DNA from 4 places in the Luteibacter sp. 9135 genome. Region 3 is predicted to be linked to each of the others. Evidence: riboswitches for the same ligand, from Rfam matches in the RefSeq annotation. Region 3 holds a riboswitch; each other region holds the start of a gene.
What was found. Region 3 has a riboswitch for cobalamin ahead of FA89_RS06055 (ribonucleoside-diphosphate reductase subunit alpha). Riboswitches for the same ligand answer to the same signal wherever they lie in the genome.
Positions count from the first base shown of each region.

Region 1 (7,543 bases), 980 kb from region 3:
GATCAGGTCTTTCTGCTTCACGTCCGGATCGTGCTGGGTGGAGAGCACGACGGCGTCGATGGCGACCGCTTCGCCATTCTCGTAGCGCAGGGTGACCTGGCTCTTGGCATCCGGGCGCAGCCACGGCAGCGGCGAGTTCTTCTTCTTGCGGACCTTGGTCTGCTGCTCGACGAGGCGATGGGCGTAATGGATGGCCGCCGGCATGTATTCGGCGGTCTCGTTGGTGGCGTAGCCGAACATCAGGCCCTGGTCGCCAGCGCCCTGTTCTTCCGGCTTCTTGCGGTCCACGCCCTGGTTGATGTCCGGCGACTGCTTGCCGATCAGGTTGAGCACGCCGCAGGTCTCGCCGTCGAAGCCGACGTCCGAGGAGTCGTAGCCGATGTCGAGGATGACCTTGCGGGTCAGCGCTTCCAGGTCGATCCAGGCGCTGGTGGTGATTTCGCCCGCGACGATGGCGACACCGGTCTTCACCAGCGTCTCGCAGGCCACGCGTGCACGCGGGTCCTGAGCCAGGATGGCGTCCAGGACGGCGTCGGAGATCTGGTCGGCGATCTTGTCCGGGTGGCCTTCGGAGACCGACTCGGAGGTGAAGAGGTAATTGCTCATCGAGGGTATATATCCTTCTTTACGGATAAAGAGATAAATGGGGCGCGCCATGATACACCCCCCATCACCGGTTTGCAGCGGGGGAGGGTACGCCTCGATGGTGACGATTGCATGGATGTTCAGGGGCGGGACCCGGTCTACGGGCCCGCACGCTTTTTTGGGGGGGGGGGGGTAGGAGCCCACGATGTGGGCGAACCCTCAGGTCACGCTCGGCGAATGAAGCCACACATCGCATCCACGCGAGCGTTGCCGTGAGTCGAACGAAGCGGCTTTTGAAGCGTTTTAAAGCCGCACCAGGCGAGTCTAAAAACGCTCGCCTGGGCACGAGGTCGGCTTTTTTCGCCCTAGCTACGTAGACGTTCGCCTACATCGTGGGCTCCTACCGGTCCCTTTTATGCCGCCGTCGTCAGCCTCTCCCGGGCCGTCCGGGCTACCGAGACCATGCCTTTCAGGGCTTCGGCCACCTCTGGCCAGTCACGGGTCTTCAGGCCGCAATCCGGATTGACCCACAACTGGTCGGGTCGCAGCACCCTAAGTGCCCGGTCCAGCAGCTCGGCCATCTCGGCCTCGGCCGGCACGCGGGGCGAGTGGATGTCATAGACCCCGGGACCGATGCCGTTCGGGTAGCGGAAGCGGGTGAAGGCATCCAGCAGTTCCATGCGCGAGCGGCTGGTCTCGATGGAGATGACATCCGCATCCATCGCCGCGACGGCCTCGATGATGTCGTTGAACTCCGAATAGCACATGTGGGTGTGGATCTGGGTGGCGTCGCTGACGCCGCCGGCCGTGATGCGGAACGCGTCCACCGCCCAGGCGAGGTAATCGGCCCAGTCGGCGCGATGCAGCGGCAGGCCCTCGCGCAGCGCGGGCTCGTCGATCTGCACGATGCCGATGCCTGCTTTTTCCAGGTCGTGCACCTCGTCGCGCAGGGCCAGCGCGATCTGCCGGCAGACCTCGGCACGGGGCAGGTCGTCGCGCACGAACGACCACTGCAGCATGGTCACCGGGCCCGTCAGCATGCCCTTCATGGGCTTGTTGGTCAGCGATTGCGCGTAGCTGGACCAGGCGACCGTCATCGCCGCCGGCCGGGCCACGTCGCCGTAAATGATCGGCGGCTTGACGCAGCGCGAGCCGTAGCTCTGCACCCAGCCCAGCGAGGTGAACGCATAGCCCTGCAGCTGCTCGCCGAAATACTCCACCATGTCGTTGCGCTCGGGCTCGCCGTGCACGAGGACATCCAGCCCTATCTCGTCCTGGAAGGCCACCGCGCGGCGTACTTCGTCACGCAGCACGGCCTGGTAGGCCTCGTCTTCCAGCTTGCCGGACCGGTGCGCGGCACGCGCGAGCCGCAGGTCGGCGGTCTGCGGGAACGAGCCGATGGTGGTGGTGGGCAGGTCGGGCAGCCCGAAGCGCTCACGCTGCACGTTGGCCCGGAACGCATAGGCCGAACGGCGCTGGCCGAACTGCGGTGTCAGCCCGCGCACGCGCGTACGCACCTCGGCGCGCACCACGTCGTGCGAGCGGCGACGCGCCTCCACCGTATCGTGCTGGCGGGCGAGCACGCGTTGCGCGGCCTCGTCGCCGGTCGCGGCATCGGCGTAGCGGCGCAGTTCGACGATCTTCTGCCGGGCGAACGACAGCCACTCGCCGATCGCGCCGGGCAGGCGCTTTTCCTCGGCGGCGTCGATGGGCACGTGCAGCAGCGAGCACGAGGTGGACAGCCAGAGTCGATCGTCACCCAGGCGCTTGCGTGCATGGGCGATGCGCGGGCCGATGATGGCCGGGTCGCTCAGCCAGATGTTGCGGCCGTCCAGTACGCCGGCGGACAACACGCGCCCGGCGGGCAGCGCGTCGATCACCGCGTCCAGTTGCCCCGGAGCACGGGCCAGGTCCACGTGCAGGCCTGCCACCGGCAACGACGTGGCCAGGGCCAGGTTGGCCCCCAGGTCACCGAAATAGGTGGCCAGGAGGATGCGTCCGCGCGTGCGCTCGCCGATGGCGGCGTACGCCGACCGGTACGCCGCCTGCCAGGCCGGTTCGAGGTCCAGCACGAGGGCCGGTTCGTCGACCTGCACCCAGTCGGCGCCGGCTTCCGTCAGCGCGTCGAGCAAGCCGCTCCAGGCCGGCAACAGGGCATCCAGCAGGGCCAGGGGGTCGCTGCCGTCCACGGTCTTGGCCAGGCGAAGGAAGCTCAGCGGGCCCAGCAGCACTGGGCGCGCCGTATGGCCCGCGGCCACGGCCTCGCGGTATTCCGCCACCGCCTTGTCGGCCCGGGTAGCGAAGACCTGGCCCGCATGCAGTTCCGGAACGATGTAGTGGTAGTTGGTATCGAACCACTTGGTCATCTCCAGTGCGTGCAGGTCAACCGTGCCGTCCTGGCGACCGCGTGCCATGGCGAAGTAGCCCGCCAGGGCGTCCCGCGCATGCAGGTCGCGGTAGCGCTCGGGGATGGCATCCACCGCGACGGCGGCATCGAGCACATGGTCGTACAGGGAAAAGTCGTTGACCGGCACGCTGTCGGCGCCGGCCTCGCGGGCGAGTTGCCAGTGCCGCTCGCGCAGCTGGCGGGCGACGGCGAGCAGGGCCTCGCGGTCGCTATCGCCCCGCCAGTGGCTTTCGAGCGCGCGCTTGAGTTCACGGCGTCTGCCGATGCGGGGAAAACCGGGGTAGGTAACGTGTGGCATGTGGATACGTCCTCTTCGTGGCAAAGAGGAGGGAAGGGCGGCCCGCTGCCGGACACGCGCGCGCCGCCGCACGCAGGTGCACGGCGTCGTGGGTGTCATGCGGCGTACCGTCGACCTTCGCCCCCGCGGGCGAACCGGGCCACCACGCGGGCGCGGTGGGTCCAGGTCGTGCGGAGCGCGCGTACCCATGACGGTACGCGTGCTCAGGCCGGCGGCAGGTCTTCGGGCTCGTGGATGTGGCACCGGAACAGGTGCCGCCTTGCGCGTCGCTTCCCGGATCGTTGTTAGATCCAGTGCCTGTGACGCGTTCGTCTCCACATACCGCTGCGGGGCAGCGCCGGATTCGCACCGGCTTCCCTCTTAGCTTTTATCTTTCCATTCGAATAGAGAGATAAAGACCGCTGGCGAGCGAAGACTAGCCTGCGTGGTGGGGGCAGGTCAACGCGTCGGGATGCATCGCGTCGACACGCCGGCCGCGAGGATGCGCGTGGACATCGACGGGAGGGGGGACATGGCGGGACGACACATCGTGATGGCGACGGTCGGGTCACAGGGCGACCTGTTTCCCTTCCTGTCGGTGGGCCGGGAGCTGGTGGCGCGCGGGCACCGGGTCACGATCGGCGCGCACGCGATCCATCGGCAAGCGGTGGCGGACGCCGGGTTGCGCTTCGTGCTGGCCAGCGGTATCGCCGAGCCGGAGGACAAAGCCGCCTTTGCCGCGCGGGCGTTCCACCCCTTGCGCGGCCCACGCTTCGTCGTTCGCGACCTGGCCGCCGCGGATGTGGCGGCGAGCTACCAGGCGCTGGCACCTGTCTGCGCGGATGCGGATGCCATCGTGACGACCACACTGGCCTTCGCCGGGCAGATCCTGGGTGAGACCACGCGTGTCGCCTGGCTGTCGGCGGTGCTCTCGCCGGCCGCGTTCCTGTCGGCGTACGATCCGCCCGCCACGGGCCTGGCGGTGCTCGACCGCTTTCTGCGCGCCACGCCACGACGCGGCGCCTGGCTTCGTCGTATGGCCGAGCACGTCACGGCACCGTGGACGCGCCCGGTGCGCCGATTCCGCCAATCGCTCGGCCTGGCGCCGGTCTCGGCAGGGGGTGATCCCTTCCACTGCGGGCAGCACGCGCGCGACGGCGTGCTAGCCATGTATTCGCCGTTACTCGGGCAGGCGCCGGCCGATGCGCCGGCGCATACCCTGGTGACGGGCTACTGCCGTTACTCTCCCTCCTTGGGCAGCCTGTCGCCGCCATTGACGGCGTTCCTCGACGCCGGCGAGCCACCGCTGGTGTTCACGCTGGGCTCGGCGGCGGTCCACGCGGGTGAAGGCTTCCTTCGCGAAAGCATGGGCGCCGCCGCGATGCTGGGCCGACGCGCCGTACTGCTGACGGGATCACCGGAAATGCGTTCGCGCCTGCCGACCGTGCTGCCCGATGGCGTGCTTGCCGTCGAATACGCCCCGCACGGCGCCCTGTTCGAACGTGCTGCGGCCGTCGTGCACCACGGCGGCGTAGGCACCACTCAGGAAGCCCTCCGCGCCGGTTGCCCCTCCTTGGTCGTGCCGCATGGGTTCGACCAGCCGGACAACGCGGCGCGGGTGGTTCGACTCGGCGTGGGGGCCGTGTTGCCAGCGTCGCGTTATCGCGCGGATCGCGCCGCCGCGAGGTTGCGCGTGCTGCTTGCCGATGAAGGCGTCGCCCTGCGCGCGCAACACGCGGCCACGGCCATCCGGGCGGAAACGGGTGCGTCTCGGGCCGCCGACGTTATCGAACGGGCGATCGAAACGCGGCGGCATCCACGCTCACCTTCGATAGCGAGCTGATCGCAAACGCCACGCTTCAGCGCGCAGCGGTTACGCGTCATTTGGAAGGCAGGCTTCATTCGAAGCCCGCAATGGCCCTGGGCGTATAAGCGCCCTCCAGCGTGGCGATCTCGTCGGCGGTCAGCGTAAGCTCGATCGCCGCCACGGCATCGTCCAGGTGCTGTGGCTTCGACGCGCCCACGATCGGCGCGGTGATGCCTTCGCGCTGCGCGACCCATGCCAGCGCCACCTGTGCGCGCGGTACGCCGCGCGCTTCCGCCACCTGCTTCACCGCCGCCACGATGGCACGGTCGGCGTCTTCCGTGCCGCCATAAAGCGTGCTGCCGAACACGTCGCTCTGCTGCCGGGTGCTGCCTTCGTCCCAGTCGCGCGTCAGCCGTCCGCGTGCCAGCGGGCTCCACGGCAGCAGCGCGATGCCTTCGTCGATGCAGAACGGCATCATCTCGCGCTCTTCCTCGCGCTGCAGCAGGTTGTAGTGGTCCTGCATGCTGACGAATTCGGTCCAGCCATGCAGGCGCGCGGTGTAGATCATCTGCGCGAACTGCCACGTATACATCGACGACGCGCCGAGATAACGCGCCTTGCCGGCCTTGACCACGTCGTGCAGGGCTTCGAGCGTTTCCTCGATCGGCGTATCCGGGTCGAAACGATGGATCTGCAGCAGGTCGATATAGTCGGTTCCCAGGCGGGCGAGCGAATCATCCACCGAGTGGAAGATCGCCTTGCGTGACAGGCCCCCGCCGTTCGGCCCCTTGTGCCAGCGGAAGAACGTCTTGGTGGCGATCACCACTTCGTCCCGACGTGCGAAGTCGCGCAGCGCGCGGCCGACGATTTCCTCGGAGGTGCCGTCCGAGTAGGCATTGGCGGTATCGAACGTATTGATGCCCAGGTCCAGCGCCTTGCGCAGGAAGGGGCGGCTCTGCGCTTCGTCCAGTGTCCACGCGTGGTTGCCGCGATCGGGCGCGCCGTAGGTCATGCAACCCAGGACGACGGGGGAAATCTCCAGGCCGGTGCGGCCGAGTTTCACGTAGCGCATGGGTAGGGACTCCATGGAAATAAACAGCGATCTTGGCGGATGTCACGTGGACGTGGCATAGAGCTCCCGTGACATCACCGCCGCTGCTTGTGGCGTCTTCGCGACGCCGCTCGACCGAATATAGTCTTCGAAATCTTTCGATGGCGCGCTTGAAAGCGTCGTGCATGCCCCTATGTCATGCGCACGACGCTATGGTGTCATCCCTGCCAACCTTTGAAGAGCGCCACCCCATGTTCCGTTGCAAGCACGATTTGAAGCACCGCCTATCGATCGCCCCTGGGGCGCGTCGCGGGTGCGCGCGCTTCGTGCGGTGCGGCACGCCCTCCTAGGCGTCCGGCGCCAGCAGTACGTCGAAAGCACCCGCAAGGGTGCTTTTTTTTGATTTTTTTTCGTCATCTCCGGAGTGCACGTGCCATGAAGAACCGCCGCGACCCCCGATCCTGACCCGTCCGGCTCCGCCAGGGGCGGCGGTCGTCGGATCGGGGAGTGCCTCGCTTGCCCCCTGGTCCACGCCCCTGGCGATCCCTTCAGGACACTGTCACCCATGAACACCGTCAACCGCGATACCCGCATTCCCGTCGACCGCTGGCGCAACCTTGGCATCATCGCGCACGTGGACGCAGGCAAGACCACGCTCACCGAGCGCCTGCTTTACGCCTCCGGCGCGATCCATCGCACGGGTGAGGTGCACGACGGCGCGACCACCACCGACCACATGGAGCTCGAGCGCGAGCGCGGCATCACGATCGGTGCCGCGGCCGTGCGCGCGCAGTGGACGCCGGATGGCGGCGAGCCGCATCGGCTTACCCTTATCGATACCCCGGGACACATCGACTTCGCGATCGAGGTGGAACGTTCGTTGCGCGTGCTCGATGGCGCGGTCACCGTCTTTTCCGGCGTGGCGGGCGTGCAGCCGCAATCGGAAACGGTGTGGCACCAGGCACGCCGCCATGGCGTACCGCTCATGGCGTTCGTCAACAAGATGGATCGCCCGGGGGCGGACTTCGACGCCGTGGTCGTGCAGATGCGGGACACGCTGGGCGCCCGCCCTTGGGTCGTCGCGCGGCCGGTCATCGAGGCCGAACACATGACCGGCCTGGTCGACCTGGTCGGTGAGCGCACGTGGCGCTTCGATGCCACCGGCGCGGCGGGCGTGCACGCGTGGGATGCCGCCGAGCGCGCCGTCCATGCGGCTGCGCGTGCAGACCTCGTGGCCGCGGTGGCCGATCACGACGATACGCTCGCCGCCCTTTGGCTGGCGGACCAGCCGATCACGGCGAACGAACTGCGCGCGGCGTTGCGCCGGGGCACGTTGGCGGGCCTCGGTTCGCCGGTGTTGCCGGGCTCCGCGTTCCGCAACGTCGGTATCGAGGCGTTGCTCGATGCGATGGTCGA
Region 1 is NZ_JQNB01000001.1:453,500-461,042, reverse strand. It holds gene metK (methionine adenosyltransferase) at 1-606, opposite strand, end outside; gene metE (5-methyltetrahydropteroyltriglutamate--homocysteine S-methyltransferase) at 999-3,290, opposite strand; cobalamin riboswitch at 3,487-3,708, opposite strand; gene FA89_RS02055 (glycosyltransferase) at 3,802-5,112, shown strand; gene FA89_RS02050 (aldo/keto reductase) at 5,168-6,148, opposite strand; gene fusA (elongation factor G) at 6,693-7,543, shown strand, end outside.
Region 1: linked by a shared signal. The riboswitch ahead of metE (5-methyltetrahydropteroyltriglutamate--homocysteine S-methyltransferase) and the one ahead of FA89_RS06055 (ribonucleoside-diphosphate reductase subunit alpha) in region 3 are both predicted to bind cobalamin.

Region 2 (7,543 bases), 1.1 Mb from region 3:
GCCATGGCCTCGCTGACGGGTGGGCGCTACCTGCTGCTTGCCGCGGATCACGGCGTCGCCGACCTTCGCGATATCGCCGACGGCGGCCTGGCGCTGCCTTCGGCATGGATCGACGGCAGTTCCGCGATGCCGGTGAACTTCCATGCGCTGGCCTGCGCCCAGCCGGATGCGCGGGTGGCATACGAGAGGACCACCGCCGCCTCGCCGCTGTTGCAGGTGACGATGGCCGGTGACGAACCAGCCGATGCATTCACCCGGGTGCTTGCGCCGCTTCGTGGCGGCATGGACACCGCGCTGGCCTTGCGCGAGCAGGCCCGCTGGCTGTCGGACGAGGCGCCCGCGGCGGTCACCCTCGCCGTGCTACGGGCAGCGGCCTTCGATCCGCATGCGCTCGTTTTGCGTGGCCTGCGCGAGGAAGGGGATGCGCTCGCGCGCTCGCACTGGCGGGATGCCTTGCAATGCAGCGGGGAGCTGGCGCGTGACGAAACCACCACCGATGCCTGCCAGCGCGTGGGCGCCTGCGCGGCCGACCTGGGATTGTGGGGCCTCGCCGTGGACGTGCTCGCGCCGCTACAGGCATCGCTGGTCGACGACGTGGCCGACCGGCTCACCTGGTCGTTGCTGCATGCCGGCGATGTCACGGCGGCGCAGGCCATGCTCGGTAACCCGGAAGACGACGAGCCAGCATGGAAGACCTATATCCGCGACCACGTACGCTATTGCCGCGCGTTGCCGTGGTTCGCTGCGGCGCATGCGGTGGACGGGGAACTGCGCCTGGAACCGCTGGCCTGGCATCACGCCCCGTCGTGGCTGCGCCAGTATCGCGATCCGCACATCGGTATCGTGACCCGCTTGCCCGCGCTCGAGGACGTGGACGCGGTGCGCGAGTGGATCGCCTTCCAGCAGGCCGATCCGCAGCGCGCCTGCTTCGCCCTGGTCGACCGGGCGGACGGCTTCGTCGGTTCGGTGGGCTACCAGCACGCCGGAAGCGCGGGGTATTTCCATTTCTGGATCGGCGCGGACCACCAGAACCGCGGGCTGGGGCGCCGGGCTGCACGGCTGCTCGCCCGGCAGGCGGTAGAGGTGGGCATCGATGTGTTCTACACCTCGGCGTACCGTGACAACACCCGTTCGATCGCCGCGCTGCACGCGCTGGGTTTCCAGCCGATGGCGGCGCACGCGGCGCCGCCGGACGACGACCTGCTGTTCTTCCAGCAGGCGCTGGGAAAGGGCGCGTCGCCATCGATCGACGGCTTGCGCCAGCTCTGCTTCGCCATCGGCTGTCCCTTCGATCCGCTGGATCTGTCGCCCGACCGGGCTTTCGCGAGGTAGTACGCCATGATCGCACCCAAGGTATCGCGTAAACGCAAGGCGTCCGGCCCGGCGCCGCTCGACCCGCACGTGGCGCGGGCGAAGGTGCCGCTGAAGTTCTCTCACACCGCGTTCTCGGGAAAGAGCATGTTGTCCGGGACGTCGGCCGATGCGCCGCGCTTTCATTCGTTTTCCAACATTGCGTTCCCGGTGTCGAAGACCCTTTCCGACGGCGCGGTGCGGCTCGCGCCGTCGTTGGTAGCCGACTACCGGGCCGATACGGGACTCACCCCGTTGTTCAGTACGCAGGACTGGGGCGCGGTACCGTCGCCTTCGAAAAAAACCAACACCATGTACCGTTCGCGACGTGGCTCCATCGTCGGCTTGTCCAACATGCCGGATGGCTCGGTCAAGGGCTGGCGCCTGCACTCGTTGCCCACCACCGAGGCGCTTCGTGATGCGTCAGCGTCCAAGCCGTTCGTCAGCGCGTTCGACGAGAGCGCAAAGCGGCTGTATACGCCCGCGCTCAACAGCAAGGGCACCGAGCAGACGATCAACACCGTGCTCTCCGATGTCGGCAAGGTACGTTACGACCACGGCACCGCCCGCTTCGCGTGGATCGACGGCAGCTATGCCATGGGTGTTTCCGCGAAGGGGCTGGACAAGACCGCCAGCGGTGCGCCGTCCACGCTGTACGCGCCAAGCGTGAAGTCGGCGAAACGCCGGGGCAAGAAGAGCAACCCGGCGCAGAACCACCATTCCGAGCCGATGGCGGTGACGCTGCACGACACGCACCGACACACGCCCATGGCCCAGGACACGGGCCTTGTGGCCACGTTCGCCAGCTTCCCCAATCAGGTGTGTTTCCATTGCGGCGAGATGTTCAAGGACAACCTGGGCTCGCACAGTGCGCTGACCGGCGTGCCCGGGCGACCCTTCGGCGGACAGCACCCCGGCGAGACCACGACCAAGAGCGGCAGCAGCATCGTGCGTGCGCATCCCATGACCGAACTCGTCGCCGACAAGGGGCACCACGCGGAACTGGCCAAGATCTTCTCGTACCACAAGCCCTGATGCCACCGGCTCTCGACGCCGCCACCGCGCCGTTTACTGCATCGCAGCGTGTCCCCATGCGTTGCGCCGCCTACAATCGATGGGCCACAGGTGTCCTGCCGCCGCCATTCCGGTGCGCAGGGTGAAACGGGAAGCCGGTCCGATGCCGGCGCTGCCCCCGCAACGGTAGGCGAGAAAACCCGACTCAGAACCACTGCGGCAACGCGGGAAGGTGTCGGGCTGATGCATGCCGCATCGCTCGCAAGCCCGGAGACCGGCCCGTGGTGGACATCGCATGCGGTGTCTTCCTCGGGTGTTGCGGTGGGCAACCGGATGAGCTGACTCGACGCGGCGTCCGTTGTCTCGAATCACTTGTCTTGTCCCTCGCACGCCCGGTTTCGCGGGTGAGCGATCTGGAGACTGGACAATGAACGAGATGAACCCGGCCGCGACTCATGTCGCCACGGTAAAGCTGCTGATCGACGGCGAGTTCGTCGAATCGGCCACCACGCAATGGCGTGACGTGGTCAACCCGGCCACGCAGGTGGTGCTGGCACGCGTGCCCTTCGCCACGCCGGCGGAAGTCGAGGCGGCGGTGGATGCCGCGCGCCGCGCCTTCGTCACCTGGCGCAAGACGCCCATCGGTGCGCGGGCGCGCATCTTCCTCAAGTACCAGCAACTGATCCGCGAGCACATGGCCGAACTGGCCGCGACGCTCACGGCGGAGCAGGGCAAGACGCTGCCCGATGCCGAAGGCGACGTGTTCCGTGGCCTGGAGGTGGTGGAACACGCGGCGGCCATCGGCAACCTGCAGCTGGGCGAGCTGGCCAACAACGTGGCCGGCGGTGTGGATACCTACACGCTGCTGCAACCGCTGGGCGTATGCGCGGGCATCACGCCGTTCAACTTCCCGGCGATGATTCCGCTGTGGATGTTCCCGATGGCGATCGCCACGGGTAACACCTTCGTGCTGAAACCGTCGGAGCAGGACCCGATGGTGACCATGCGCCTGGTCGAACTGGCCGTGGAAGCGGGCATCCCCCGCGGCGTGCTCAACGTCGTGCACGGTGGCGAGGACGTGGTCAACGCGATCTGCGACCACCCGCAGATCAAGGCGGTGTCGTTCGTCGGTTCCACCCGCGTCGGCACCCATGTCTACCATCGCGCGTCGCAGGCCGGCAAGCGCGTACAGTGCATGATGGGCGCGAAGAACCACGCCGTGGTGCTCCCCGATGCCCATCGCGAGCAGACGCTCAACGCGATGGTCGGCGCGGCGTTCGGCGCGGCGGGCCAGCGCTGCATGGCGGCCTCGACGGCCGTACTGGTCGGCGCCGCGCGCGAGTGGCTGCCCGACTTGGTGGCCCGCGCGAAGACGTTGAAGGTCAATGCGGGCAGCGAGGCCGGTACGGATGTCGGCCCGGTCATCTCCTGCGCGGCGCGCGATCGCGTGCACGCCTTGATCGATGCCGGTGTGGCCGAAGGCGCCACCCTTGAACTGGACGGCCGCGATTGCCGCGTGCCGGGCTACGAGCAGGGCAACTTCGTCGGCCCGACCATCTTCTCCGGCGTGCGCCCCGGCATGCGCATCTACGACGAGGAAATCTTCGGTCCCGTGCTCGTCGTGCTCACGGTGGACACGCTGGATGAGGCGATCACGCTGGTCAACGCCAACCCCAACGGCAACGGCACGGCGTTGTTCACGGGCAGCGGCGCCGCGGCGCGTCGTTTCCAGGAGGACATCGACGTGGGGCAGGTCGGCATCAACGTGCCTATCCCGGTGCCGGTGCCGCTGTTCTCGTTCACGGGCTCGCGCGCCTCGAAGCTGGGCGACCTCGGTCCGTACGGCAAGCAGGCGGTCATGTTCTACACGCAGACCAAGACGGTCACCTCGCGCTGGTTCGACGACGGCGGCACGGGTCAGGGCGTCAACACCACCATCAGCCTGAAGTGAGGGCGCCCCTCATGGACATTCCGGTGACGGTGCAGGCCGCGGGCCTGAGCGACGAGCAGAATGCGTTCCGCGAGGCGGCGCGCGACTTCGCCCAGGCGGAGCTGGCGCCGCATGCGGCGCACTGGGACGCGCAAGGCATCTTTCCGCGCGAGGTCATCGGCAAGGCCGGGCAACTGGGCTTCTGTGGCCTCTACGTGGACGAAGCGGCCGGCGGTACCGGCCTGACGCGGCTGGACGCGGCCATCGTGTTCGAGGAACTGGCCGCGATCGATCCCTCCACGGCCGCCTTCATCAGCATCCACAACATGGCGACCTGGATGCTGACCACCTACGCCCAGCCGGCCCTGTTGCAGGCATGGGGCGAACCGCTGGCCAGCGGCACACGTCTCGCGTCGTATTGCCTGACCGAGCCGGGCGCCGGTTCCGATGCGGCCTCGTTGCAGACGCGCGCCGTGCGCGAGGACGACCATTACGTCATCAACGGCAGCAAGGCGTTCATCTCCGGGGCCGGCGCCACCGACATGCTGGTGGTGATGGCTCGCACCGGCGGCGACGGCGCGCGCGGCATCAGTGCGTTCGCAGTGCCCGCGGATACCGCGGGGATCGGCTACGGCCGCAAGGAGGAAAAGCTCGGCTGGAACAGCCAGCCCACGCGCGGCATCACGTTCGAGGACGTGCGTATCCCCGCAACGAACCGGCTGGGCGAGGAAGGCGAGGGCTTTCGCATCGCGATGAAGGGACTGGACGGTGGCCGTATCAACATCAGCGCGTGTTCGCTCGGCGCGGGGCAGGGGGCGCTGGATGCGGCCCGCCGCTACCTGGGTGAGCGGCGCCAGTTCGGCCGCAAGCTGGGCGAGTTCCAGGCGCTGCAATTCAAGCTGGCCGACATGGCCACGCAACTGGTGGCCGCACGGCAGATGGTTCACACCGCCGCGCGCAAGCTCGATGCACGCAGCCACGACGCCACGGTGTGGTGCGCCATGGCCAAGCGCTTCGCCACCGATGCCGGTTTCGCCATCTGCAACGATGCCTTGCAGTTGCATGGCGGGTACGGCTACATACGCGAGTACCCGATCGAGCGGCTGCTGCGCGACAGTCGGGTGCACCAGATACTGGAAGGCACCAACGAGATCATGCGCGTGATCGTGGCGCGCCACCTGCTCAACACCGAAGAGGAATTGCGATGAGTGGCTACAAGGACACCGATTGGACCGGACTGGCGCTGAAGGTCGAGGGCCATACGGCCGTCGTGACCCTGCGCAACCCGCCGGCCAACACCTGGACGGTGCACAGCCTGACGGCACTGCGTGATCTGGTCGGCGCATTGAACGCCGATCGCGACATCTACGCCCTGGTCGTCACGGGCGAGGGCGGCAAGTTCTTCTGCGCCGGCGCCGACCTCAAGCAGTTCGCCGACGGCGACCGCGCCGTGGCGCGCGCAGCGGCCCGTCGCTTCGGCGAGGCCTTCGAGGCCCTGTCAGCGTTCCGTGGCGTGAGCATCGCCGCGATCAACGGCTATGCGATGGGCGGTGGCCTGGAGTGCGCGCTGGCGTGCGACCTGCGCATCGCCGAGGCGCACGCGCAGATGGCGCTGCCCGAGGCCGGCGTGGGCCTGCTGCCGTGTGCGGGCGGCACGCAGAACCTGCCGCGCCTGGTCGGCGAAGGCTGGGCCAAGCGGATGATCCTGCTCGGCGAGCGCGTCGACGCGCCCACCGCGCTGCGGATCGGTCTGGTCGAAGAGGTGGTCCCCACCGGCGAGGGGCTGGCCACGGCCCTGGCCTGGGCCGCACGCTCCCACGCGCAAAGTCCGACCAGCGTCACGGCGTGCAAGCGGCTGGTCCAGGCCACCCGCACCCAGACCCACGCGGCCGCGCTGGTGGCGGAGCGTGAGGCCTTCGTCGACCTGTTCGACAGCGCCGACCAGGCCGAGGGTGTGCACGCCTTCCTGGAAAAGCGTAGCCCGCAGTGGAAGAACGCATGAGCGCGACGCCGATGGAAACGCCCGACAACGCACCGGTGCTGTTCGACGAGCGTGCGACGCGCGACGGCCGGCGCATCGGCATCGCCACGCTGAATGCGCCGAAGACGCTGAACGGTTTGTCGCTGCCGATGGCCCGCCTGCTTGACGAACGACTGGGTGCCTGGGCCGACGACGACGGCATCGTCATGGTGCTTTTGAAGGGAGCGGGGGAAAAGGCCTTCTGCGCCGGTGGCGACCTGCATGGCCTGTACAGGGGCATGCTCGACCATCGCGTCGATAACCACGACATCGCGCGCGATACGCCTGCCGCCGCCTTCTTCGCGACGGAATACCGACTCGACTACCGCATCCACCGCTACGCCAAGCCCGTGCTGTGCTGGGGTCACGGCATCGTCATGGGCGGCGGCATCGGCCTGATGGCCGGCGCCAGCCACCGCGTGGTCACCGAGCGCTCGAAGCTGGCGTTCCCGGAGATCACGGTGGGCCTCTACCCCGATGTGGGCGGCAGCTGGTTGCTCCGCCGCGTGCCCGGACACGGTGGCCTCTTCCTCGCCCTGACCGGCGCACCGCTGAATGCGGGCGACGCGATCCATGCGCGCCTGGCGGATCATTTCGTTGAGTCGTCGCGTCACGACGAGGTGGTCGCAAGGCTGATCGACACGGCATGGTCCGACGCCGCCACGAACAACCACGCGACGCTCTCGGCCCTGCTTGAGTCGTTCGCGCAGCCTGCGTCCGCCGGTCCATTGCAGCAGCATGCAGCGCTCATCGAGCGCCTGTGCGCACCGTCGAACCTGGACGAGGTCGTCGCCGGCATCATCGCCCTCGACACCGACGATGCGTGGTTGCAGGCGGCGAAAACCACGCTGCTCGCCGGCGCCCCCGGATCGGCGCGGCTGGGCTTCGAACTGCAGCGGCGCGCCGCCGACCTGTCGCTCGCGGATACCTTCCGCCTCGAATACGCCGTGTCGCTGCATTGCGCCGCCCACGGCGACTTCGCCGAAGGCATCCGTGCCTTGCTCATCGACAAGGACCGCCAGCCGCGCTGGAACCCCGCCACCCTCGCCGAGGCCACGCCGGCCTGGGCGGAAACCTTCTTCCACGCCCCATGGGCCGCCGCGGATCATCCGCTGGCCGACCTGGGTGCCTCCACGGAATCCTCGCCATGAGTCGCATCGCTTTCATCGGACTGGGCAACATGGGCGGCCCGATGGCCGCCAACCTGCTCAAGGCCGGGCACCGCCTGC
Region 2 is NZ_JQNB01000001.1:2,566,493-2,574,035, forward strand. It holds gene FA89_RS11060 (GNAT family N-acetyltransferase) at 1-1,332, shown strand, start outside; gene FA89_RS11065 (hypothetical protein) at 1,339-2,385, shown strand; cobalamin riboswitch at 2,457-2,661, shown strand; gene FA89_RS11070 (CoA-acylating methylmalonate-semialdehyde dehydrogenase) at 2,801-4,315, shown strand; gene FA89_RS11075 (acyl-CoA dehydrogenase family protein) at 4,327-5,502, shown strand; gene FA89_RS11080 (enoyl-CoA hydratase) at 5,499-6,296, shown strand; gene FA89_RS11085 (enoyl-CoA hydratase/isomerase family protein) at 6,293-7,465, shown strand; gene mmsB (3-hydroxyisobutyrate dehydrogenase) at 7,462-7,543, shown strand, end outside.
Region 2: linked by a shared signal. The riboswitch ahead of FA89_RS11070 (CoA-acylating methylmalonate-semialdehyde dehydrogenase) and the one ahead of FA89_RS06055 (ribonucleoside-diphosphate reductase subunit alpha) in region 3 are both predicted to bind cobalamin.

Region 3 (7,543 bases):
AGTAGATCTCTTCCTGGATGCGCGAGGACAGCTTCAGCGCTTCCGCGGAATCGAAGGGCAGGCGGAGCTTGAAGAAGACGTCCTGCAGGCCCATGACGCCAAGCCCGACCGGACGCCACTTCATGTTCGCCGTCTTCGCCGTGGCGATCGGGTAGAAGTTGAGGTCGATCACGCGGTTCAGCTGGCGAACGGCGGTGCGCACCGTGGTGGCGAGCTTGTCGTAATCGAACTGGCCGTCGACCACGTGGCGTGCCAGGTTCACCGAGCCGAGGTTGCACACGGCGGTCTCGCCTTCCGAGGTCACTTCCAGGATCTCGGTGCACAGGTTGGACAGGTGGATGACGTTTTCCGGACGCGCGGTCTGGTTGCTGGTGGCGTTGGAACGATCCTTGAATGTCATCCAGCCGTTACCGGTCTGCGCCAGCGAACGCAGCATGCGGGCGTACAACTCGCGCGCCTTGATCGACTTGACGGCCAGTCCCTGGGCCTCGGCCTTCTCGTAGGCGGTCTCGAAGGCGGCGCCCCACGTGTCGACGAAGTGCGGCACGATCTTCGGGTCGAACAGCGACCAGTCGCCGTCGGTCTCGACACGGCGCATGAACAGGTCCGGCACCCAGTTGGCCAGGTTGAGGTTGTGCGTGCGGCGCGCGTCGTCACCGGTGTTCTCACGCAGCTCGAGGAATTCCTCGATGTCCGCATGCCAGCTTTCCAGGTACACGCAGGCGGCGCCCTTGCGCTTGCCGCCCTGGTTCACCGCGGCCACCGACGCATCCAGGGTCTTCAGCCACGGCACCAGGCCGTTGGAATGACCGTTGGTGCCCTTGATCAGCGAGCCGCGCGAGCGGATACGCGAATAGGCCAGGCCGATACCGCCAGCGAACTTCGACAGCTGGGCCACGTCGCCGTACTTGGCGTAGATGGACTCCAGCGCGTCCTGAGGCGAATCCAGCAGGAAGCACGACGACAGCTGCTCGTGCGCGGTGCCGGCGTTGAACAGGGTGGGCGAGCTGGCCAGGTATTCCAGCGACGACAGCATGCGATACAGCTCGAGCGTCTCGGCCACGTCGTTGCCGCCGAGGGCGCAGGCGATGCGCATGAAGAAGTACTGCGGCGTCTCGATGACGAAGCGCCGGGTCGGGTGGCGCAGCAGGTAGCGGTCGTAGACCGTGCGCAGGCCGAAGTATTCGAAGCGGCGCGAGCCGGCGGTGTCGATGGCATCGTTGAGCTTGCGCGCGTTGACCAGCACGAAGTCACGCAGGCGCTCGTTGAGGATGCCCAGCTCGAAGCCGGTGCTGATCGACTGCGAGAACGACTGGATGTCCTGGCCGGACACTTCCTTGTCGACGAAAGCGGCCAGCAGGCGCGCGGCCAGCTGGCCGTATTCCGGTTCCTCGGCGGTGAGCGCCGCGGAGGTGCGGATCGACAGCTGGTCCAGCTCCTGCGTGGTGGCGCCGTCGTACAGGCCGCCGATGGTCTTCAGCGCCACGCGCATCGGGTCGACCGCGAACAGGCCATCGGCGCTGCGGGTCACCGCGCGCACGATCTTGTTCACGTCGACGGCTTCCTGGCCGCCGTTGCGCTTGGTGACGCGCATCTGGCCGGGGTTGTGCGGCGGGGTCAGCGCGAACGCCGGCGGCGGCTCGTTGCGGTAACCGGCAGCGGGTGCCTTGTCCGCCGGGGCGGGGGAGGTGACGGCCGTATCGGCTGCTTCGGTGCGCTCGCGCGCGGCGGATTCCATCGTGGTCATGTCAGGCGTGCCCCAGGGCTCGGTTCAAACTCCCGTTCCCTCGGACGGGGCTCGAAGCGGTGGGCCGGCGGAAAAAGATCGCGTCGGAGCACGCCATCGGGGGCTCCGGACCGCGACGTGCCTCCCCGCGGAAGCCGTCACCACAAAAACCGCCGCCTGGCGGGGCGACAGCTGTTGGCAGGTCTTCGGACTTCGTGGACGGGGACGCCTTTCGGGTCCGGCCTAGCCGTCGCTTCCCAATCCCACGGGGGGACCAGTGCGTGTGACGGGTTCGTTTCCACTTACCGCTGCGGGGCAGTTCCGGATTTGCACCGGATTCCCTATTAAGTCCGACGGGCAGTCGCGCCTCTTCGGACACCAACGGGACACACCATATAGCTGGTCCCCGGTACCGTCAACACAAGATATAGGGTAAATGCGCTATGTGCTTGATCCGCCGGGAGTCATTTTTTTACAACCCCCCGTGGACCGATTTGCGCATCGCGACATGACCGTTTCGTGAAGATGGCCTACACAAATTGCAGGGCTTCGAACCTTTAACATCTGCGATCCGCCCCATGACCGCTCGCTCGATGCCATCTACGTTCGCGTTGCAGGAACACGCCCTGGTCACCCATGCGTTCGACGCACTGCCGTTCGGCTTCACGGCCGTGTCGGCGACAGGGGAGCTCCTTTACGCCAATGCCTGGATGACCGCACGGCTTCGTGACGGGGCGGGGCAGGGCTTCCTGACCTGGTGGACCGAAGACAGCCGCGCGCGATTGAGCACCCTGCTCCTGACCGGCGGGATCGAGGGCGTCCGTGAGCTTGCGCTCACGGCGGTCGACGGCACCGCCTGGCGGGTCTCGGTCGAGCTGTGGCGCGCCCCGGTGGCTGGCGAGGCGGTCTTCATGGTCGCGGTATCCCCCCCCGTTGGCGATGCCGCCGCCACGGCCGGCGACACGGAAGATCGGCGCCTGGCCCTCATCGAGGTGGGCAACCTGCTCCGTGACCTCGAGGATCCGGCCCACATCGCCTACTGCGTCGCCGAGGTGCTGGGCCGCACGCTCCGGATCAGCCGGGCCGGTTACGGCACCGTGGACACCGTGGCGGAGACCATCAGCGTCGAACGCGACTGGAACGCCCCCGGCATCCTGACGCTGGCCGGCGTGCTGAACTTCCGCGATTACGGATCGTACATCGACGATATCAAAGCCGGTCGCACCGCCGTCGTCACCGATGCCTACCAGGATCCGCGCACCCAACGCACCGCCGATGCGCTGGCGGCGATCAGCGCCGTCTCCTTCATCAATATGCCGGTGACCGAGAGGGGCGGCGTCGTGGCGCTGCTCTACCTCAACCACGAGGGGCCCCGCGAGTGGCCGGAGGAGGAGATCGCCTTCGTCCGTGAGGTGGCCAATCGTACGCGCGTCGCCGTGGAGCGGCGCCGCGCCGAAGCCGAGCTGCAGCAACTCGCCCAGAGCCTGGAGCGACAGGTGGCGGAGCGCACCTTCGAGCGCGACCGTATCTGGCGCTTCTCCAGCGACATCCTGCTCGTGGCCGATGCGGATACGCGCCTGCTCTCGGTCAATCCGGCGTGGACCGCGATCCTGGGCTGGAGCGAGCGCGAGACCCTGGGACGGTCCTACCTGGATTTCGTGCACCCCGACGACACCGATCGTACCGGTGAGGAAACCGGGCAGCTGGCCGACGGGGTGGCCACGCTGCGCTTCGAGAATCGTTACCGCACGGCCGATGGGGGCTTCCGTCAGCTGTCCTGGCGGGCCGTGCCCAGCGAAGGCATGATCTTTGCCGTGGCCCGCGATGTCACGATCGAACGCGCGCGCGACGCGGAACTGGACCTGGCCCAGGAGCAACTGCGCCAGGCGCAGAAGATGGATGCTATCGGCAACCTCACCGGTGGCGTGGCGCACGACTTCAACAACCTGCTGCAGGTGATCAGCGGCAACCTGCAACTGCTGGGCATCGATGTCTCGGGTAACGAACGCGCCGAGCGTCGCGTGGCCAACGCCATGGCGGGCGTCACTCGCGGGTCCAAGCTAGCCGCCCAACTGCTGGCCTTCGGCCGGCGCCAGCCGCTGGCGCCCAAGGTCGTCAACGTCGGCCGCTTCGTCCGTGACATGGACGAGCTGCTCCGCCGCGCGCTGGGTGAGGCGATCGAGGTGGAGACCGTGATCGCCGGTGGTCTGTGGAATACGCTCGTCGATCCGTCCAACGTGGAGAACGCCCTGCTCAACCTGGCGATCAACGCACGTGACGCGATGAGCGGCCAGGGCAGGCTCACCGTGGAGGCAGGCAACGCCTTGCTGGACGAGAACTATGCGAAAACCCACGGTGACCTCCGTCCCGGCCAGTACGTGATGCTTGCGGTGACCGACACCGGATGCGGTATTCCGGCGGATATCCTGGACAAGGTGTTCGACCCGTTCTTCACGACCAAGCCCGAGGGCCGCGGCACGGGTCTGGGCCTGTCGATGGTCTACGGATTCGTCAAGCAATCCGGTGGTCACATCAAGGTGTACAGCGAGCCGGGTGAAGGTACGACGGTAAAGATCTACCTGCCCCGGTCCATGCAGAGCGAGGATCGTATCGTGGTCGTCGAAGAGGAAGCCATTCGCGGTGGTGACGAAACCATTCTCGTCGCCGAGGACGATGAGGCCGTGCGGGAAACCGTGGTCGGCATGCTCGCCGAACTCGGTTACCGCGTCCTGAAGGCACGCGATGCCGAGAGCGCGCTGTCGATCGTGGAAAGCGGTATCGCCATCGATCTGTTGTTTACCGACGTGGTGATGCCCGGCCCCCTGCGCAGCCCCGAGCTCGCGCGCAAGGCGGTCGAGCGCCAGCCCGGCCTGGCCGTGTTGTTCACCTCGGGCTATACCGAGAACGCCATCGTGCATGGCGGTCGCCTGGACGAGGGCGTCGAATTGCTCAGCAAGCCGTACACGCGCGAGCAGTTGGCACGTCGGGTCCGCCAGGTGCTGGGCGCCCGCATGCCCCGGACGATCGCCGAGGTGGCGACGCCTCCGCAGGCTCAGTCGCCGGCCCCGGCCCCGGCCGTTGCCGTGCCGCTACGCGTACTGGTACTTGAAGACGACGCCTTGATCCGTATGTCGATCACCGAGATGCTGGAGAGCCGCGGACACGTGGCGTTCGAGGCCGGTGACGGTAACGAAGCGCTTCGCGTCCACGGTGCCGAGGCCATCGACGTGCTGCTGGCCGACGTGGGATTGCCGGGCATGAGCGGCGTGGATGTGGCCGAGCGGCTGCGCGAGGCCCAGCCGGAATTGCCGGTGATCTACGCCACAGGCGACCACACCGCCAATGGCGTGGTCCGCGACGATCGCACGGCGATCATCGTCAAGCCGTACGGAGTGGCCGACCTGATGGAAGCACTGGGGCGCATCGCGCGTCGTTGATAGACGCTTGTCCGTCGACGCGGGCACGGGGCGTGCCGACGCGTCGACGGGTGCTTTTCGATGCGTCTGTTACGGCAGCATGTTGCCGCCGGTCACGCCGTAGGTCTCGCCGGTGATGAAGCTGGCTTCCTGGCTGGCGAGCAGGACGTAGAGTGGCGCGCATTCCACCGGCTGGCCCGGGCGGCCCAGCGGCACGTTCTTGCCGAACTCCACCACCTTCTCCTGCGGCTGGCCGCCGCTAGGCTGGAGCGGGGTCCACACGGGGCCGGGCGCCACGGCGTTGACGCGGATGCCCTTCTCGGCCAGTTGCTTCGCCAGCGCCTTGGTGAAGGCGACGATGGCCGCCTTGGTCGGCGCATAGTCGAGCAGGATGTCGGATGGCTGATAGGCCTGGATGGACGCCGTGTTGACGATGGCCGCGCCCGGCGGCATGTGCGGCACGGCGGCCTTGGTCAGCCAGAACAGGGCGAACACGTTGGTGCGGAAAGTGGCCTCGAACGACGCGCTGTCCAGGTCGTCGATGGACTCGCTGAACTGCTGGCGGCCTGCGATGTTGGCAAGGATGTCCAGGCCGCCCAGCTCCTTCACGCTTCGCTGGACCAACTCCTTGCAGAACGCCTCGTCAGCCAGATCGCCCGGTACGGCAACCACCTTGTGTCCCTCGCCGGTGAGCAAGGCGACCACTTCGTCGGCGTCCTTCTGTTCGGAAGGCAGATAGTTGATCACCACACTGGCGCCTTCACGGGCGAAGGCGATCGCGGCGGCACGGCCGATGCCGGAGTCGCCGCCGGTGACCAGCGCCTTGCGCCCCTTCAGGCGGCCGTTGCCGCGATAGCTGGTTTCGCCATGGTCAGGCCTCGGCGACATCTCGGCGGCCAGGCCCGGCTGCGGTTGCGGTTGCCGGGAAAACTCCGGCTGCGGGTACTGCGTGCGCGGATCGCGCATGGCATAGGGATCGTTTACGGCGTCGGCCATGGGGGAGTCCTCGTCGGGATGGGGAGCCACAAGGTTTACGGTCACGGACGTCCATGCGCCGTCCACACGGTGTCAGTTCGGGTTTCCCTTTCCGCGATATGCTCACCCGTCGTCGTACCGAGGCCTGCCCCTTGCACGCACTTCACCGGCTCGCCCTCCTGCTGGCTTGCTTCGCGCCGATCGCCGATGCCGCGGTCGTGGTGCACACACCCCGGACCGAGCGCACCGACACGCCGACCTACGTTGATACGCCTGTACCCCGCTTCGCCTGGGTCATCGACAGCGATCGGCAGGACACCGTGCAGACCGGCTATCACCTCGTGGTGACTCATGTGGGTAAGGTGGTGTGGGATAGCGGCTCGGTGCGTTCACCGGCCTCGTTCGATATCGATTACGCGGGGCCAGCCCTTTTGCCAGGCGAGCGCTACGAGTGGCATGCCGATGTCGACACCACGGATGGCGAAGGCCATGTCGCGTCGCACTTCGATACCGCGTTGGACGAGCGCGGATGGCACGGGGCGCGCTGGATCGGCAAGGCCAAGGCGGACAGCCTGCCGGCACCGCTGTTGCGCCGTGCATTCCATGTGGATACCGACGCGACGCGTGCCACGTTATACGTTGCCGCGGGTGGCTACGCGGACATGTCCATCGACGGCCGGCCCGTGAGCGATGCCGTGCTGTCGCCAGGCTTCACCGATTACGACAAGCGGGTGGAAGTGGTGGCCACCGATGTACCGCTGTCGCCGGGCGATCACGTGCTGGGCGCCGAACTCGGGCGCGGCTTCTACGGCATGACCAATCCGAATGTCTGGCACTGGGAAAAAGCGCCCTGGCATGGCCAGCCGCGCCTCCGCGCGCTGCTGCGCATCCGGTACGCCGATGGGCGGCGACAGGACATCGTCAGCGACCGTGACTGGCAGCTCGCCGACGGACCCACGCGACTCGACGACCTCTACGGCGGTGAGACATTCGATGCGCGTGCCACGGCGCCGGCGGCATGGCGTGCAGCCAGCGAGCTTCCCGCACCCAAAGGCACCCTGGTCGCGCAGACGGAGCAACCGATCCGCGCGGTGGCCACGCTGAAGGCCACGGCGGTGACCGAGCCGCGCCCGGGCACGTATGTGTTCGCCTTTCCGCGCGTCATCGCCGGGTGGGCCACCTTCGACGTCAGCGGGCCGGCGGGTACCACGGTCGTCGCGCACTACGGCGAGAAGCTGATGCCCGACGGCACCGTGGACGCTCGCGACGAGCACCACTATTTCCGCAACGGCTTCCAGACCGACCGGTTGGTGCTGGCAGGCGTACGCACACGCTGGCATCCACGTTTCTCGTACAAGGGCTTTCGCTACGTGCAGGTGGATGGATGGCCGGGTACGAAGCCGCCGATCGACGCGGTCACGGCGCA
Region 3 is NZ_JQNB01000001.1:1,433,628-1,441,170, forward strand. It holds gene FA89_RS06055 (ribonucleoside-diphosphate reductase subunit alpha) at 1-1,747, opposite strand, end outside; cobalamin riboswitch at 1,907-2,124, opposite strand; gene FA89_RS06060 (response regulator) at 2,320-5,163, shown strand; gene FA89_RS06065 (SDR family oxidoreductase) at 5,233-6,138, opposite strand; gene FA89_RS06070 (alpha-L-rhamnosidase) at 6,192-7,543, shown strand, end outside.

Region 4 (7,543 bases), 260 kb from region 3:
GGCGGCTCCATGGCGAGCATGCAGACCAACTGCAGGATGTGGTTCTGGACCATGTCGCGCAGGGCGCCGGCGCGATCGTAATAACCCGCGCGATGGCCGACGCCGACCGTCTCGGCGACGGTGATCTGCACGTGGTCGATGTGCTGGGCGTTCCACAGCGGCTCGAACAGGGCGTTGCCGAAGCGCAGCGCCAGCAGGTTCTGCACCGTCTCCTTGCCCAGGTAGTGGTCGATCCGGTAGGTCTGCGATTCGTTGAAGACGCGGGCCACGGCATCGTTGATGGCGTTGGCGCTTTCCAGGTCGCGCCCGATGGGTTTTTCCAGCACCACGCGCGAGCGTGCGCCGTTGAAGCCCAGGGCGCCGAGGCGCTGGCAGATGTCGGTGAAGATGTCCGGCGCGGTCGACAGGTAGAACACGCGGATGTGGTTGGGCTGCACCTGCATCAGGGCAGAAAAGTCGTCCCAGCCTTCTTCCTTGCGTGCATCCAGCGAGAGGTAGCCGACCATGGCGATGAACGCCTCGAGCTGGGCGGGGGCGACATGGGTGACGCCCTGCTCGACCGAACCGCGCACCAGGTCGCGGTAGCCGGCATCGTCCAGGCCTTCACGGGCGACGCCGAGAATGCGGCTGCCGGGCTGGATCTGGCCATCCACGAAACGCTGGTACATCGCAGGCAGGAGCTTGCGCACGGCCAGGTCGCCGGTGCCGCCGAAGATAACGAGGTCGAAGGGTTCGATCGGGAGGAGTTGGGCGCTCACGACAGTGGCCTTTGCAAAACGGGAGGGTGCCGGAGGATCGTACCAGTGACATACCAGGACGTACCAGCCCCGTACCAATCGGCGCGACATTTCGCCTCGGAAGATCGGCGCGCCAGCGGCGCAAACGTTTACGTTGCCGATTTGGATCGTGCAAACAGTCGTTTGAATCCAAAGGGTTTGTGAGACGCGCGAATGAGTCTTGCCGCAGTGGTTGTGGATTGGTATCTTCCCGGCATGGAAACCGCCCTCGTCGCCGAGTACCAGCGCCTGCAGCACGACCCGGCCGCCCGGCAACCGCTGGCGTACATGCGCCTGCGCCGGGCGATCCGCACGGTGATCGAGAACGGCGAGGTGCAGGTCGGCCACGCACTGCCCAGCGAACGCGACCTGGCCAGGGCCCTCACCCTGTCCCGGGTCACCGTGCGCAAGGCCATCGGCGGGCTGGTCGAAGATGGCCTGCTCACCCAACGCCACGGCGCCGGCACTTTCGTATCCGAACGCATTGTCAAGCCGTTGTCGCGGATGACCAGCTTCACCGAGGATCTTCGCGCCCGCGGGCTCAACCCGCGCTCGGAGTTCTTCGAGCGGGCCATCGGCGAGGTCACCCCGGAGGAAGCCATGGCGATGAACCTCTCGCCCGGCACCCAGGTGGTCCGCCTGCATCGCCTGCGTTACGCCGGCGACGAGCCCCTGGCGATCGAGCGCAGCGCCGTGCCGCTCAGCCTCCTGCCCGACCCCAGCCTGGTCGAGGATTCCCTCTACGAAGCGCTCGACACGCTGGGCAATCGGCCGCGGCGCGCGCTGCAACGCCTGCGCGCGGTGGTGCTGGGCCCGGCCCAGACCCGGCTGCTCCGGCTCGGTGCCGGCAGCGCCGGCCTGAACATCGAGCGGCGTAGTTTCCTCGACGACGGCCGCATCGTCGAATTCACCTGTTCCTGGTATCGCGGGGACATCTACGACTTCGTCGCCGAACTGCAAAGCGACTGACGGGCACACCACTTCTATGACCACCCAGCCGCAAGACACCCTGATGTACCGCGAAGCGCACGAGACGGCCGAGGTAGTCGAACGGCAACTCGCCCTCAACGAAGGCGTGATCGGCGCCCTTGCCGACCGGCTTCGTGCCCAGCCCCCGCGCATGGTCATCACCTGCGCCCGCGGCAGTTCCGACCACGCGGCGATGTACGCCAAGTACGTGTTCGAAACCCAACTGGGCGTGGTGACCGCATCGGCCTCGCCGTCGGTCACCTCCATCTATCACGCGGCACAGCGCCTCGATGGCGCGCTGTACCTCGCCGTTTCGCAGTCGGGCAAAAGCCCCGACCTGGTGCGCAACGCGGAGGCCGCGAAGAAGGCCGGCGCCTATGTGGTCGCCCTGGTCAACGTGGTGGATTCCCCGCTGGCCGACGTGGCGGACGTGGTGGTGCCGCTGCACGCGGGCCCGGAAACCAGCGTCGCCGCGACCAAGAGCTACCTGGGCGCGCTGTTCGCGATCCTGCACATCGCCGCCCGCTGGAGCGGCCGCGCCGAGATCGCCGACGCCATCACCGCCCTGCCCACGCAGCTTCGCCAGGGCTGGGACGCGGACTGGTCGGCACTTACCGAGGGCCTGGTCGATGCGCACAACCTGTTCGTGGTCGGCCGCGGTTTCGGCTTTGCCGGCGCGCTGGAAGCCGCGCTTAAGTTCAAGGAAACCTGCAACCTGCACGCCGAGGCCTTCAGCGCGGCCGAGGTGAAGCACGGCCCGATGGCCCTGGTCGGCCCGCATTTCCCCGTGCTGTTCTTCGCGCAGAACGACGATACGCTGCCCGGCGTGCTGGAGATCGCGGCGGAGTTCCGCAAGCGCGGCGCCAATGTGTGGATCGCCGCACCCGGCGCCACGGGCGAGGGCGTGCTGCCCCTGGTCGCCACCGCGCCCATCGCCGCACCGCTGATCACCGTGCAGAGCTTCTACCGCGCCACGGCCGCGCTGGCGCTGGCACGCGGTTTCAACCCCGACGTGCCGCCGCACCTCAACAAGGTCACCGAGACCGTCTGACCTCTCGCCCCACGTATAGGAATTGCCATGACCATCGCCCTCGTCAACGGCCGTGTGCTGACCGATAACGGCTTCCAGGGTGGCTTTGCCGTGCTGGTCGACGGCGGCACCATCACCGGGCTGGCCTTGCCGTCCGATCCCCGCGTGCGCGCCGCCGAGCGTCACGACCTCGGTGGCCGCACGCTGCTGCCCGGTTTCATCGATTGCCAGGTCAACGGCGGCGGCGGCGTGCTGTTCAATGACGTGCCCACCGTCGACACCATCCGTCGCATCGGGCAGGCGCACGCGAAGTTCGGCACCACCGGCTTCCTGCCCACCCTGATCAGCGACGATGCCGCGGTGATGGCGAAGGCCATCGATGCGGTGAACGACGCGGTGGCCCAGGGCGTGCCGGGCGTGCTCGGCATCCACCTCGAAGGCCCGTTCATCGCGCCCGAGCGCAAGGGCGTGCACGATCCGGCCAAGTTCCGTATCGCCGACGCCGACGACGTAGCCATGGTCGCCCGGCGGCACGGCGGCGTCACGCTGCTCACGCTGGCGCCCGAGCGCGCCTCGGCCGCGGTGCTGCAACAGCTGGTCGCCCACGGCGTGATCGTGGCGGCCGGCCACACGGCCGCCGACTACGACACCACCCGCCAGGCCCTGGCGACCGGCGTGCGTGGCTTCACGCACCTGTTCAACGCCATGACGCCGTTCACCAGCCGCGAGCCCGGCGTGGTCGGCGCCGCGCTGGAAGACGCCGCCAGCTGGTGCGGCCTGATCGTCGACGGCCACCACGTGCACCCGAGTTCGCTGCGTGTCGCCATCGCGGCCAAGGCGCCGCAGAAGATGATGCTGGTCACCGACGCCATGCCACCCGTGGGGTCGGACGATCCGAACTTCGTCCTGAAGGGCGAGACGATCACCGTCCGCGACGGCGTCTGCCAGACGGCCGACGGCACGCTGGCCGGCTCCGCGCTGGACATGGCCACCGCCGTGCGCAACACGGTGGAGATGGTTGGCGTGGCCTATGACGAGGCGGCCCGCATGGCCTCCACCTATCCGGCCGCCTTCCTCGGGCTGGAAGCCACCCACGGCCATATCGCGGCGGGCTATCGCGCCGACTTCGTGGTGATGGACGACGACCACACGGTGGCCGAAACCTGGATCGGCGGCGAGCGCGTCTACGCCGCCTGATCCGTCGCCCCGCACTGGCTCGCTTCCGCGCGGGCCAGGCGTTAACATTGCGTTGTTCGGGTGTCCCCGCCGGCCTGAAGCGGGCGGGGATGAAACGGGAAGCCGGTGCGCCACACATGTGGCAAGGCCGGCACTGCCCCCGCAACGGTAAGCGTGAGGAGCCGCCCAGAACGGCTCCATCCACCGGCCACAGCCACTGCGCAAGCGGGAAGGCGCCGGTGCGATGCCCTCGGGCCAGCGCGAGTCCGGAGACCGGCCCGATCGGCGAATCCTGCGCTTTTAAGCGCGGGCGCCGTCCCGTTATCGGCGATTCGCGGAGGGCGAATCCGGACAGTCATCCGGGTGTTGCCCGTGGTGCCGTTCGTCGTTGTGTCCTCCCGCGCGCCTGTTGAGGCTACGCATTGCCGCACCAGCGGCGGAGGAAACCCGTTCCATGAAGAAAACCCTGCTCGCGACGGCCCTGCTGTCGACGATCGTCGCTGCCCATGCGGCCGACGCACCCAACGGCACCCTCGACCCGGTGGTGGTCACCGCCAACCGCGCGCCCACGCCACTGGACGAAGTGCTGGCCCCGGTCACCGTCATCAGCCGCGAGGACATCGAGCGCCTGCAGCCCCGCAACGTGCAGGACCTGCTGGCCGGCCTGCCCGGCGTGACCATGACCAACACGGGCGGCCTGGGCCAGCAGACCTCGCTCTTCATGCGTGGCAGCAACTCGGCACACACGCTGGTGCTGGTGGACGGCGTGCGCGTGGGCACCGTGGGTGCCGGCCTGCCCGCCTACGAGCAGCTGCCGGTCGAGCAGATCGACCATATCGAGGTGGTCCGTGGCCCGCGCTCCAGCCTGTACGGCTCGGATGCCATCGGCGGCGTCATCCAGATCTTCACCCGTCGCGGCCAGGCCGGCGAAGCGCCCACGCCCAGCCTGTCGATCGGCGGCGGCAGCCACGGCTACACCGCCGGGCAGGTGGGTCTCTCGGGCGGCACCACGCATGGCTGGTACAACGCCAGCCTGGGCGGCCAGTACACCGCCGGGATCAACGCCTGCCGCGTTGGTGCGGCCGACGCGTTCAAGGGCTGCTTCACCGACGAGCCGGACCACGACGCCTACCGCACCTACAACGGTGCGCTCTCGGGCGGCTACCGCTGGGACAACGGCACCGAACTCACCGGCAGCTGGCTGCGCAGCAAGGGCGACATCGAATACGACGGCGATTTCCAGAACCTGACCCGGCGCTCGCAGCAGGTGGCCGGCGCCAAGCTGGCGTTCGACGTGATGTCGGCCTGGCGCATGTCGGTCAGCCTGGGCCAGAACCAGGACCGCGCGGACAATTACCTCAACGGTACACAGAAGAAGTACTACGACGGCCTCGGCAACCTCGTCACCGGCGCCGACAAGGTGCGCACGGGTTACCTGTACTCCAAGCGCAACCAGGCCTCCTGGCAGAACGACATCACGCTGGCCGCCGGGCAGACGCTCACCGCCGGCGTCGATTACCAGCAGGAAAAGCTCGACAGCGATACGGCTTACCTGAAGGACACCCGCAACAACACCGGTGTGTTCGCGCTGTACCAAGGCGTGTTCGGCCCGCACGAGATCCAGCTGTCCGCGCGCCACGACCACAACACTCAGTTCGGCAACCACACCACCGGCTCGGCCGCCTATGGCTACCGCTTCGACGACGGCATGAAGATCACGGCCTCGTACGGGACCGCCTTCCATGCGCCGACCTTCAACGACGTGTACTACCCGTATGGGTTTACCGGGCAGCCCGCACCGGAACTCAAGCCGGAGACGTCACGCACGGCGGAGATCGGGCTGTCCAGCCGTCCCGGCATCTGGACCTGGGCGGTCAATGCCTACCAGACGCATGTCGACGACCTGATCGGCTTCGACCCCCTATTCGTGCCGATCAACGTGAGCAAGGCGCGCTTGCGCGGCGTCGAAGGCCAGGTGGGTGCCGACCTGGATGGCTGGCACGTGCGTGGCTACCTGACGCTGCAGCAGCCGCTGGACCTCGACAGCGGTACGGAGAAGCACAACCTGCTGCCGCGCCGCCCCCGTCGTACCGGCCGGGTAGACCTGGACAAGGACCTGGGTGCGTTCACGCTCGGCGGCTCGGTCTACGCTTCGGGCTACAGCTACGACGACGCGCTCAACAACACCCGCCTCGGCGGCTACACGACAGCCGACGTGCGCGCCACCTGGCACCTGGACGATGCCTGGAGCGTGCAGGGCCGCGTCGCGAACGTTGCCGATAAACGCTACGAAACGGCGGCGTACTACAACCAGCTGGGCCGCACGTATTACCTGACCCTGCGCTTCTCGCCCCTGCGCTGATCCGGCCCGCCGGCGGCTCCCGCCGGCAAACGGGGTACCCCTGCCTTCCGGCAGGGGCCCCACTAAAGGCACACGCCACGAAACCGTGGGAACGTCATAAAGTCTGTGGGCGCGGGTATGCTTCCCGCGATCACAGGAAGTGTCGTGAACGTTTTTGCACCTTTCATCCGCCGACCGATCGGAACCTCGCTGCTCGCGGCGGGGCTGGTGCTGTGCGGCTCCATCGCCTACATGCTGCTGGGTGTGGCGGCGCTGCCGTCCATCGAAGTGCCTGCCGTGTTCATCCAGGCCCAGATGCCCGGTGCCAATGCGCAGACCGTGGCCTCGACCATCGTCGCCCCGCTGGAGCGCCACCTCGGCCAGATCCCGGGCGTGGACCAGATGTACTCGAACAGCTCGGAGGGCAGCGGCTTCGTGCGGCTGCGCTTCACCCTGGCGCGCTCCACCGATGCGGCCGCCCGTGACGTGCAGGCCGCGATCAACGCGGCCGCCGCCGACCTGCCGGCCGGCATGCCGACGCCGCCGCAGTACTTCAAGTTCGACACCGGCCAGATCCCCGTCCTGCTGGTGACCTTCACCTCGAAGACGCTGCCGCCGGACAAGCTCTACGACGTGGTGGACACGCTCATCCGCCCGGCCGTGGCGCAGATCGAAGGCGTGTCACGCGTGCAGGTGTTCGGTGGCACGCCCCACGCGGTGCGCGTGGAACTGGATACGCGCGCACTGTCGTCGAAGGGACTGACCGCCAACGACGTCTCCAATGCGCTCAGTGCCGCCAACGTCACCTCGCCGCAGGGCGTCCTCTCGGATGGCCACAGCCAGATGACGGTGACGGCCACCGACAGCCTGCGCGACGCGAAGGACTTCGGCAAGATACTGATCGCCGTGCGCGACAACGTGCCGGTGCGCCTTTCGGATATCGCCAGGGTCTACAACGGCCAGCAGGACCAGTACCAGGCCGCGTGGTTCCAGGGCGAGCGCGCGGTCACCATGCAGATGAGCAAGCGGCCGGAAGCGAACTCCATCGCTACCGCGGACGCGATCCGAGCGGCGCTGCCCCGGTTCCGCTCGCTGCTACCGGCGGATGCGAAGGTCACCCCCATCTTCGATCTGACCCAGACCACCCAGTCGGCGCTGCACGAGGTGAAGGTGGCGCTGCTGATCAGCATCGTCATGGTGTTCCTGGTGATGATGGTGTTCCTGCGCCGGCTCGGCCCCACGCTCATCGCC
Region 4 is NZ_JQNB01000001.1:1,172,803-1,180,345, reverse strand. It holds gene zwf (glucose-6-phosphate dehydrogenase) at 1-758, opposite strand, end outside; gene FA89_RS05155 (GntR family transcriptional regulator) at 993-1,745, shown strand; gene FA89_RS05150 (SIS domain-containing protein) at 1,762-2,796, shown strand; gene nagA (N-acetylglucosamine-6-phosphate deacetylase) at 2,824-3,972, shown strand; cobalamin riboswitch at 4,014-4,247, shown strand; gene FA89_RS05140 (TonB-dependent receptor domain-containing protein) at 4,406-6,313, shown strand; gene FA89_RS05135 (efflux RND transporter permease subunit) at 6,458-7,543, shown strand, end outside.
Region 4: linked by a shared signal. The riboswitch ahead of FA89_RS05140 (TonB-dependent receptor domain-containing protein) and the one ahead of FA89_RS06055 (ribonucleoside-diphosphate reductase subunit alpha) in region 3 are both predicted to bind cobalamin.